2 regions of the Mahella australiensis 50-1 BON genome follow, and region 2 is predicted to be linked to the other one. Evidence: riboswitches for the same ligand, from Rfam matches in the RefSeq annotation. Region 2 holds a riboswitch; the other holds the start of a gene.
The links. Region 2 has a riboswitch for thiamine pyrophosphate ahead of thiT (energy-coupled thiamine transporter ThiT). Riboswitches for the same ligand answer to the same signal wherever they lie in the genome.
Positions count from the first base shown of each region.

Region 1 (5,494 bases), 280 kb from region 2:
ACTTCTGTAACCAATCTTTGTAGCTATCTTTATGGACGACGTGGCCTCTTCATCGGTCATCTGCCATACGCCTAAGCCAAGCCATGGCATATTCACACCGTTATTCAATACGGTACATTCCTTTATGCTATCCCTCATCTTTAGTCCCCCTTACGCAATATTTATGTATATTTATATATTTATTTTAGCACAAAACCCTAGATAGAACAAGTGCTTTGTTTCGCTTTTACTGGCTTTCCAGCTCAATAACGCAAGAATTATGCCCATCCAATTCTTATAACCGTCAAAACCTTATATACAAAATTATCTATGAAATACATAGCTCGCACAGCAATATGGTTGAGCAGTTGCTACGCTCAAATTTGCTTTACCTTAACACATCATCTATAAAATAGCCATCCTTATAAAAAAGCTGATCGTCGGCATATATTTCGCCGCCCTTTCTCATATCGCACAACATGTCCCAATGTATAGTTGAACGATTCCTGCCGCCTGCCTCAGGCATTGAATCCCCTATGGCCATGTGCACAGTACCGCCTATTTTTTCATCGAATAGCATGTTCCTAGTAAAACGTTGAATCCCGTAGTTCGTACCTATGGCCACTTCGCCGAAATAGCTTGCACCTTCATCCGTATCCAGCAAAGCCTTCAACAAACCCTCACCCTTTTGAGCAGCGGCTTTTACCACCTTGCCGTCCTTTATTTCCAGATATATTCCCTCTATGGCCTTACCCATGTAAATACCGGGAAAGCTAAAGGTTATATGTCCGTTTATGGCGTTCTCCACCGGAGATGTAAATATTTCCCCATCAGGAAAGTTCTCTTTACCGTCGCAATTTATCCATCTCCTGCTCGACGTATTAACAATGATATCGGTGCCTTTTGATATTATATGTATTTCATTCTTATCATTCAGATATTTAACCCATCGTTCCTGTTCTCTGTGCACTCGCTGCCATTCCGCTATAGGATCATCTTTATCCAATAACCCTGCGCTGTATACGAAATCCTCATACTCCCATAAGCTCATATCAGCTTCTTGTGCATTGGCTTGTGTAGGAAACTGTGTGCCACACCATCGCAACGTACCGTTGCCCATACGTTCAGAATAAATCTTGCGCCATGTGCTTTGTCCTCTAGCAGCGATTTGCAGTCTTGCGGGATCTATATTAGCGTTGCAGCGGGTATTTTTATCGCCCCATGCGGTGAGCCACACATCAGCCCTTTCTATCACTTGTCTTTGGATGAATCGCTCTTGCAGCAGCTGCTGCTCAGATGCAATTTTCAGCATCAGTTCAGACATTTCGGGTATATCCACAAGCGTCTCCACATGAGCCCCAACAGATACAGCCTCTTTCGCCACTTCAATTATCCAAGGCAAGGCTATATCTCCGGCCTGCACTAGCACAAAATCACCTTTTTTTACATTGGTTGAATAATGCACCAACACCTTTGCCAAATTATTTAATCTTGAATCTATCATGTCTAAATCTCCTTAATTAATCTCATTCAACAGAGCACCTTTGTATTATAATTCTTTATTGGATGCTTTTGCAAGCAATAATCCATGCTTCAGCCCTCGACACTCTAATGAACATTTCAGCGACAACATACATAACATGTATCAGATATCTTATATATTAATAAAGGTGGTGTTTAATTATGCCTACTTGTCCGTCCGGATCATTTGCATACACGATCAAGGCCGGGGATACCTTTTGGAAGTTAGCCAAAACGTATAATACCACGGTGGCAGCTATACAGGCGGCCAACCCCGGGGTTAATCCTAATAAGCTTCAGATAGGCCAGGTAATATGCATACCTGGAAGTAATACTCCTCCCGCCAAACCCTGTCCGGCAGGTTCTCGATCATACACGATCAAGGCCGGGGATACCTTTTGGAAGTTAGCCAAAACGTATAATACCACGGTGGCGGCTATACAGGCAGCTAATCCCGGGGTTAATCCTAATAAGCTTCAGATAGGTCAGGTAATATGCATACCGGTAGGTAAATAACAATCAACACAAATATCATATTATAGAGAAAATCGTCATTGACATGCTTTCTCCTGCATGATAGAATATACAAAAATTGAATAGGTGACCACTGGGGTGCCGGATGAGGCCGGCTGAGATAAAGGACCGTTGAATCCTTTGACCCATTGAACCTGATCCGGTTAATGCCGGCGTAGGAATGTGGAATGCGTATATACAGGCCATGGACATCAGGTTCATGGCCTTAATTTATTTTTCGAGAGGAGGGATTATATGAATATATCCGGACTTTATGCCATAGCCGGCAGCTATAGAAATGATAAACCAGTTGAGCGTATGGTAGAGGCCGCCATAAAAGGCGGCGCCAGTATTATACAGCTGCGCGAAAAGAACACAAGCGCCAAACAATATATAGAAAGAGCAACGCGCGTTAAAGCAATAACCGATCGCTACGGCGTGCCTTTGATAATAGATGACAGGGCTGACATAGCGCTGGCCTCCGGAGCAACCGGCGTACACCTCGGCCAAAATGATTTGCCCATAGAATTTGCCCGACAAATATTAGGCTCATCTGCTGTAATAGGCATATCTGTGCAAACGCCGCAGCAGGCTATAATGGCTCAACGGCAGGGCGCTGATTATATAGGAGCAGGTCCTGTATTCCCCACCATATCCAAGGATGATGCAGAACCGCCCATAGGCATCGCCGATCTTTACGACATATGCCATGCCGTGACTATACCGGTCATAGCGATAGGCGGTATATACTCATACAACGCAACCGAGGTTATGGGCGCTGGGGCCGCCGGCATAGCGGTAATATCGGCTATATTCAACGCCCGCGATATAGCAGCGGCAACGGCAGAGCTAATCCAAGCGATGAGGAGGAATACATAGCATGAACATAATCGAACAACTGATACTGCGCGTCATAGACGCCAATATAAACCGCCTGCGCGAAGGGCTGCGCGTATCGGAGGATATATGCCGCTTTGCATTAAACGACGAGACGTTAAGCCAGCAGCTCAAGGCGTTGCGCCATCAGGTAAAACAGGCCAGTGATCTAATAGCACCCTATCCGCAACTATTGCACGCCCGCGATGTCCAATCCGATGTAGGCGCCGCAACGCCAAATAAAGATGAAGATCAGCGCGATAATATACAACGCATATTAGCCGCCAATATGAAACGAACGCAGGAATGTTGCCGCGTGCTGGAGGAATTCGCTAAATTATATTCCAATGAGGCCGCTTCTACTTTTAAGACTATGCGCTATAATCTATACGCGCTGGAAAAAAATATATACGATATTATGGAGGAAAGAAAGATATGACAGGACAATTACTGGAGAGAGTACGGCATGAAAAGCCGCTCATACATCACATAACCAATCAGGTGACTATCAACGACTGCGCCAATGCCACGCTGTGCATAGGCGCTCTCCCGGTCATGACGCATGCTGTCGATGAGGTGGAGGAAATGGCAGCAGCATCCAACGCTCTGGTGATAAATATAGGTACACCCACGCCGGACCAAATAGATGCCATGGTGGCTGCCGGCAAAAAAGCAAATCGATTGAATATACCGGTTATATTGGATCCCGTAGGCCTCGGAGCAACCAAACTGCGCACCGATACCATAAAAAGGTTATTGGATAACGTCCACGTATCCGTAATAAAAGGCAATGCTGGAGAGATAAGCATATTAGCCGGGCAAGGCGGCACCGTCAAAGGCGTTGAATCAATAGGGCAATATGATAATATAGAGGCCTCATGCCGCGATGCAGCAAAAATATACGCTTGCACAGTGGTCGTAACCGGCGCTGCCGACATAATAGCCGACAGCAGCCGCACGCTCAGGGTCGGAAACGGCGACGCCATGATGGGCCGCGTGGTAGGGACGGGATGCATGGCGGCATCGATATTAGGCTGTTTTGCGGCCGTGGAGAACGATCATGTGCAGTCCTCGGCTGCGGCCATGGCTTGCTTTGGCATAGCCGGACAGTTAGCAGCCAAGAGAGATGATGTAAAAGGCCCCGGTACTTTTAAAGCCACCCTAATGGATGAGCTGTATAATTTGGATACAGCTTCGATAGAGCAATATCTCAATATAGAGGAGGTTGTAACGATATGACACAATTGCAAGCCGCCAAAAACGGCATCATAACGGAGCAAATGAGGACCGCCGCATTAGCAGAAGGCATAGAGCCAGAAGAACTGCGCCATGGCATTGCCGATGGCGCTATAGTGCTGCCGGCAAACACAAACCATAAAGGCTTAAATCCAATAGCTGTAGGCAAAGGGTTGAGCACCAAGGTAAACGCCAATATAGGCACATCCGAGGCTTTTAACGACCTTGCCGCCGAGTTGTCAAAACTTGAGACAGCCGTCAGTGCAGGAGCACATTCGATCATGGATCTGAGTACCGGCGGAGACATAGATGACGTGCGCCGGACTATTTTGGATCATTGCAAAGTTATGCTTGGTACAGTACCCATATACCAAACCGCCGTAGAAACGTTGCGTTCCGGTAAAACCATAGTGGATATGGAGGTTGATTATATTTTTGATGTAATAGAGAAACAGGCACAAGACGGCGTGGACTTTATGACGGTGCACTGTGGCGTAACTATGGAATCGATAGAGCACTTGAGGAAAGAAGGCCGCTTAGCCGATATAGTCAGCCGCGGCGGCTCCTTCATAACCGGCTGGATGTTGCACAACGATAAGCAAAATCCTTTATACGAGCAATTCGACAGATTGCTGGATATAGCGCTACGCTATGATGTGACGCTAAGCCTCGGCGACGGTTTACGTCCGGGCTGTCTGGCTGACGCCACCGACCGCGCTCAGGTAAGTGAGCTGGTAATACTCGGCGAATTGGCTCAAAGAGCCTACGAGGCCGGCGTACAGGTCATGATAGAGGGCCCCGGCCATATGCCTCTCGATCAAGTAACCGCCAATATACAGCTCGAAAAACGCCTGTGCCACGGCGCACCATTCTATGTGCTGGGCCCACTGGTTACTGATATAGCACCCGGCTACGATCACATAACCGCAGCCATAGGCGGAGCTATAGCCGCAGCAGCCGGCGCCGACTTCCTGTGCTATGTCACACCAGCCGAACATCTTGGATTGCCCTCTTCCGGCGATGTACGCGAAGGCGTGATAGCATCGCTTATAGCGGCTCATGCCGCTGATATAGCCAAAGGCGTAAAAGGAGCCATGCAGCGCGACATATCGATGGCTAAAGCGCGTAAGGCCCTGAACTGGGAAGAGCAGATAGCACTTTCCATCGACCCTGTAAAATCCAACAGATACCGCCATGAAAAAAATACCGATGATGAAGAGGCCTGTACCATGTGCGGCCGTTTTTGTGCCATGAAGTTGGTATCAAAATATCTGTCATAGGCTATGAGCATATATTCTTTAACTTTTCGAACTTTATATAATCTTTTGTTGTCTATATTATAGAAAGCGGTAAAATATACTTGGGTGAA
Region 1 is NC_015520.1:2,175,867-2,181,360, forward strand. It holds gene MAHAU_RS10165 (aldo/keto reductase) at 1-138, opposite strand, end outside; gene MAHAU_RS10170 (aminopeptidase) at 368-1,483, opposite strand; gene MAHAU_RS10175 (LysM peptidoglycan-binding domain-containing protein) at 1,663-2,016, shown strand; TPP riboswitch at 2,099-2,213, shown strand; gene thiE (thiamine phosphate synthase) at 2,269-2,892, shown strand; gene MAHAU_RS10185 (hypothetical protein) at 2,894-3,328, shown strand; gene thiM (hydroxyethylthiazole kinase) at 3,325-4,128, shown strand; gene thiC (phosphomethylpyrimidine synthase ThiC) at 4,125-5,405, shown strand.
Region 1: linked by a shared signal. The riboswitch ahead of thiE (thiamine phosphate synthase) and the one ahead of thiT (energy-coupled thiamine transporter ThiT) in region 2 are both predicted to bind thiamine pyrophosphate.

Region 2 (5,494 bases):
AAATAATAACAGGTATAGAGCACGCCGATGCCGGCGAGATATACATGCCTGGCCAATGTTCGATAGGCTATTTATCGCAAGATGCCGGCCTGGATGTAAAAAATACTGTTTGGGACGAAATGCTCTCAGCTTTCAACGAGGTAATAGCCATAGAGACGCGCATGCACGAATTAGAACGGCTTATGGCGGATGGTCAGACGGATAAAGGCACGATGTCCGAATACGCTCGCCTGTCCGACCAATTCACTCATTTGGACGGTTACAGCTATGAAAGCTATACAAGGGGCGTACTTATTGGCTTGGGGTTCTCTCCGAACGAATTCGAGCAAGCCGTAACCACTTTGAGCGGTGGTCAGAAGACACGCGTAGCACTCGGTAAATTGCTGCTGCAAAAACCGCAGCTATTATTGCTCGACGAACCGACTAATCATTTGGATATTGAAGCCACTCAGTGGTTGGAGAGCTTCTTGCAAAACTATGCGGGCGCTGTAATGGTTATATCGCACGATCGCTATTTCATGGACGCCGTATGTAATAAAATATTCGATATAGAAAATACTATGATGACAGTCTATGATGGCAACTATTCGCGATATGCAGCTTTAAAGCGCGAATTCATAGTACAGCGAGCTAAAGACTATGACCTCCAACAGAAAGAAATAAAACGTCAGCAGGAGATTATAGACAGATTCCGCTCATATAACCGGGAAAAAAGTATACGCGCCGCCCAAAGCCGTCAAAAAGCGCTGGACCGTATTGAACGCATAGATAAGCCCGTCGAACAGCAGAGCATAAGCTTTGCTTTCAAAGCGCGCCAGCGCGGCGCCAATGATGCATTAAAAGTGGAATCGCTGAGTAAATCATTTGAAAATAAATGCGTGCTAAACGATGTAACCTTCGAATTAAAACGCGGCCAGAGGGCTGCCGTTATAGGCTCCAATGGCATAGGTAAATCCACTCTGCTCAAAATCATAGCAGACCAATTGGAGCCTTCATCCGGCAGGATTCGTATAGGACAGAATACGTTTTTAGGATATTATGATCAGGAGCATGCTGGCCTTAATCCTGACAAAACCGTTCTCGAAGAGCTCTGGGACGCTTACCCACTTCTCAGCCAGACCGATGTGCGAAAGATATTGGCTGTATTTCTTTTTAAGGGCGACGACGTACTTAAGAGAATAAACGATTTGAGCGGTGGTGAACGCGCCCGCCTAGCGTTGGCCAAATTAATGCCGGCAGGATATAATATGCTGCTGCTGGACGAACCGACTAATCATCTTGACATATCAGCGCGTGAAGCGCTGGAGGACGCTTTAAAAGATTATGATGGTACATTGCTGGCGGTATCCCATGACAGGTATTTTATAAACAAGATAGCCGATATAATACTCGAACTTACACCTGATGGGATAACCGTATATGAAGGGAATTATGACGATTACTGGCAGCAAAAACATCTACAGGATGGATCGCTTCAAATTTCGGTTACATCGGCCAAAAGGAGGGCTAAACCCAAAACCGAAAATACATCGCAGGCCGCGGCATCTCAAGATATAGAAGCCGAAATAGTAACTATAGAAGACCGTATAGCAGAGTTGGAGGCGGCCATGTGCGATCCAGATGTATATACCGACGGTCAAAAAATGCGTCAATTAACGGATGAACATGCCAAGCTCAAAACTGAATTGGAAGAGTTATATGAAAAATGGGCATAGGCTCAAACCTATGCCCTGCTGTATAACATATTAAATCTGTCCGCATGTTTTTGCTCATCAGTCACAATTATATACATCCAATTCTTCATATACCAGAACGGAGCCTCTATCAGTATGATCCTATATTCTTCTACGGCGTTTGTTTCCCCCATTATGGCGCTGGCCAAGCCATCCTTGTAGCTTTTAGGCGGCGATATCTCAGGCTCAGGCACACTTATGGAAGAACCTGTGAGATAGGTATACATATCGCTGAACATCCTGTAATGTTTAAGTTCATCCTCGCGTATACCTTTTATAATATCCTTGTCCTCAGGCGGTGCCATTTCGATGAGTACAGCATAAAAAGCCGCATCATGCCGCTCACCTTCCATAGCTTCCCTTATGCGCCTGACCAGATCGGACTTATCGGCATACATAGTATCATCTCCATATATAGATTCTTATATATACTATGCAGCACAATCCGCATCGGTGTCGCCTTATATCGCGTTAGAGCGCAATCGTTCTATCATGCTCCTCACCTGCGGTATTAGGGATATTACAAAACAAATGGCCGTATCCGTACCTATAACCATACCATTAACCACCATAGAATACCATATGGGATTCATGCCCTCCGGCGCATAACTTGCAAAGAATATTACGCCGGACAGAAAGCTGGCCATAAATCTACCAAAACCACCGAGCAATACCCCTAGGCTTATATTATTTCGGCAGTAGCCGGCCAGGCCCAATGCTCCAAAAGCTATTATATAATCTAGCAATACCTGTACAGGATGTAGTATAAAAGGATCCTGTATCAGTTGCAAAAGGCCGTAAGCAACGCCTGCCGCAATACCGGCTGCCGGGCCAAAGATATAGGCATATACGAACATTGGCAGCATACTGGCCAATGTTATCGAGCCCCCCTGCGGCCAATGATAAAAACGTATATAGGACAATATAAAGGCTACGGCTATGCATAAGCCTCCGTACACGACAGATTTGGTATTAAAGCGGGCTTTGGGGCCTATTACAGCTAAAAAACCGACTACTGCCAATACCGCTATCACCACTGCTATAGTGGTGGGCGTAATCTCGGTCAAGTCCTCAAATACACTTATGATGTAATCCATACGCTCACCTCCTCTCCCTTTGTAGTATTTGCCTGACTATGCCCGGAAAGGAGGTCAAAAAAGACCACATGCTAGGCATGCGGTCTTAAGCTCTTAACAAACCGCTTCCCTACGCTAGTATTATCTAGACAGGTTCCAAGGGTTAAGCGAGAGACACTCGCTTTCTCAGCTATTCAGCTCCCCTAGCGGACACAGATCAAACATATTTAATTTTACACTTGCTATTATAGCACTATCATGGCTTGTATTACAAGCCTGATAATAAAATTTTCCTGCGATTAGTAATATAACAAATTCAACGCATGCAATGATATAAATCCTACGCCCGCTCATGAAATATTGCTGGCGTACTTACAATTCGCTTCGCTTGAGCAAGCTAACGCCGGCAATTCGCGTCCATGCTCAGTGCCGGCTGGTCGGGCGTCCATGCCCGACCTACGCTTGCTCTGCGCTGCACTCATTGAGTACGCCTACACAATATTTCAAGGCGTTCTCAGGCTTTATATCATTTGCATCGCTTTATGTCGCCCGTTTCAGTCATATATTACGAATTCCAGATAAAATTTTCATATCTCGGCTATAAGTTCTATCTCTACCGGTACGCCGGCCGGCAACTCTGATACGCCTATGGCCGCGCGCGCATGACGGCCGGCTTCTTCAAATATATCGACTATCAGCTCGGAGGCACCATTGACTATTTTAGGCTGTTGCTCAAAACCCGGCGCTGATCTGACATAACCTGTTATCTTTACAATACGTTTTACTTTATCGAGGTCGCCAACGGCACTTTTTAATACAGCTAAAGCATTTAACGCAGCCAGCCGCGCCGCTTGATAGCCTTCATCCACCGATATGCCATCGCCTACGCTGCCTTTGTATTGTGCTATGCTGTTTACTGTGGGCAATTGTCCCGATACAAAGACCATATTGCCGCATATAATCGCCGGTATGTACGCCCCCACAGGTGCAGTCGTCTGCGGTAGTTCTAATCCCAATGCCTTTATTCTTTCTTCTATAATAGACAATAGCATCACCCGTATATGTAAAAATAATGGCGGCAAGAGCTGCCGCCTAACGAGATAAAAGTCAATTAAGATGTTCTTATAAGATAGAAAGGCGAAATGTTACAGTACAAAAATGTTACAGAACATGAGCCTTATCCAGCTCCATCACATTTATCCGGGCGTTTCCCCAGCCGCTGGCGGGTCGAGGCAGAAGAACGCCCGGCAAATGATTGACATAAGTTATTATAGCACATGCTTCATAATATATCAACATGAATTTTTTGTGCAATATGTATAATTTTCACCCGATTTCTTACCTAAAAATCCATGATTTCTTTATATCGACAGCTTTATAAGGACATAGCTCCTGACAGCAAAAGCATCTTATGCATATATTTAAATCGACACGAGGGCGCTTATCCACCATCTTTATAGCCCTAGGCGGGCAATTATCGGCGCAATCGCCGCACCCTTTACACGCGTCATGATCAAATACCGGCCTGGCCATAGTCACGTTGCGCAAAAAACCGACCATAAACCGCGGTACCTTGCCGTCCAGAAAGCTTACGCCGCGGCGCGGCGGCATCTCGAAATCTTTCACTTTTACATCGTTTACAGGTATGCCTAAAACTTTTATATCATCAAGAGTTGCCGGTAAACCACGTTTTTTAGCTTGCCGCACAGTAGGTATTACATCCAGCGGTATGCCGGCTATGGAAGCCGCCGCCACATCGGCGGCAAATGTGCTGGCACTGGCCACTATGACGCCTATATTGCGTGGCCTGCCCGCCGACGGACCATTACCGTCCATACCCACTATACCGTCTATTATAGCTAATGCCGGTTTTACAGCCATGTTTATATCTATGAGCATATCGGCAAAATCATTGAGATCGGGCATTTTCAGATGATATTCAGCCTTCCTCATGCCTGGTACCACACCGAACATATTTTTTACGGCACCTGTGAACACTGCCATGCCGTGCGTCTTGAGCTTACCTATGTCGATTATCGCGTCGGCGTCGGCTATAGCTCTGACTATGGACAAACGTTTTAATATTTTGCCGTCGGAACTTGGTATCTCTGTTTCGGACACATCGTAGTTGAGCTCGGCACCTGTATTTTTAGCTGCTTGTTCTATACCGCAGGTGCGATATATACTCCTAAGCGTTCGCTCATTGAACATACCGCCCGGACTGTCGCCTATCACAGGTATACCACCTGCCCTTTGGACCGCTCCGACCACCGCCTCTACAACGGCCGGGTGAGTGGTAACCGCCTCTTCAGGCCGTTTTCTCATCAAAAGGTTTATCTTTATGAAAACCCTCTGACCGGGTCTTACATATTCTCCTATACCGCCTAAAGCGTTCAAACATTCGTTCAACGCTTCCTCTACCTTATTTTTATCATAGTCGCTGCATTTTTCTATGGCTACCGGTACTGGCATGTTTTATCCTCCATTTATGAATACATTTTGGCTACGACATATTCTATAAGCCTGTCTGGCACCAGACGCTTCAAAAATGCGATGAGCTTATAATCCGCACCCACTACCGTCCTTATAGGCGGGTTTTTGCTCGCGATTATTTTAGCCACAGCTTTAACAACTATCTCCGGCCCTGGCCCGCTCATCTCTGAATGTTCCATGGCTTCCACAGCT
Region 2 is NC_015520.1:2,453,410-2,458,903, forward strand. It holds gene abc-f (ribosomal protection-like ABC-F family protein) at 1-1,715, shown strand, start outside; gene MAHAU_RS11470 (ferritin-like domain-containing protein) at 1,724-2,131, opposite strand; gene thiT (energy-coupled thiamine transporter ThiT) at 2,195-2,830, opposite strand; TPP riboswitch at 2,920-3,024, opposite strand; gene MAHAU_RS11480 (RidA family protein) at 3,397-3,891, opposite strand; gene MAHAU_RS11485 (DUF362 domain-containing protein) at 4,148-5,281, opposite strand; gene MAHAU_RS11490 (SDR family oxidoreductase) at 5,296-5,494, opposite strand, start outside.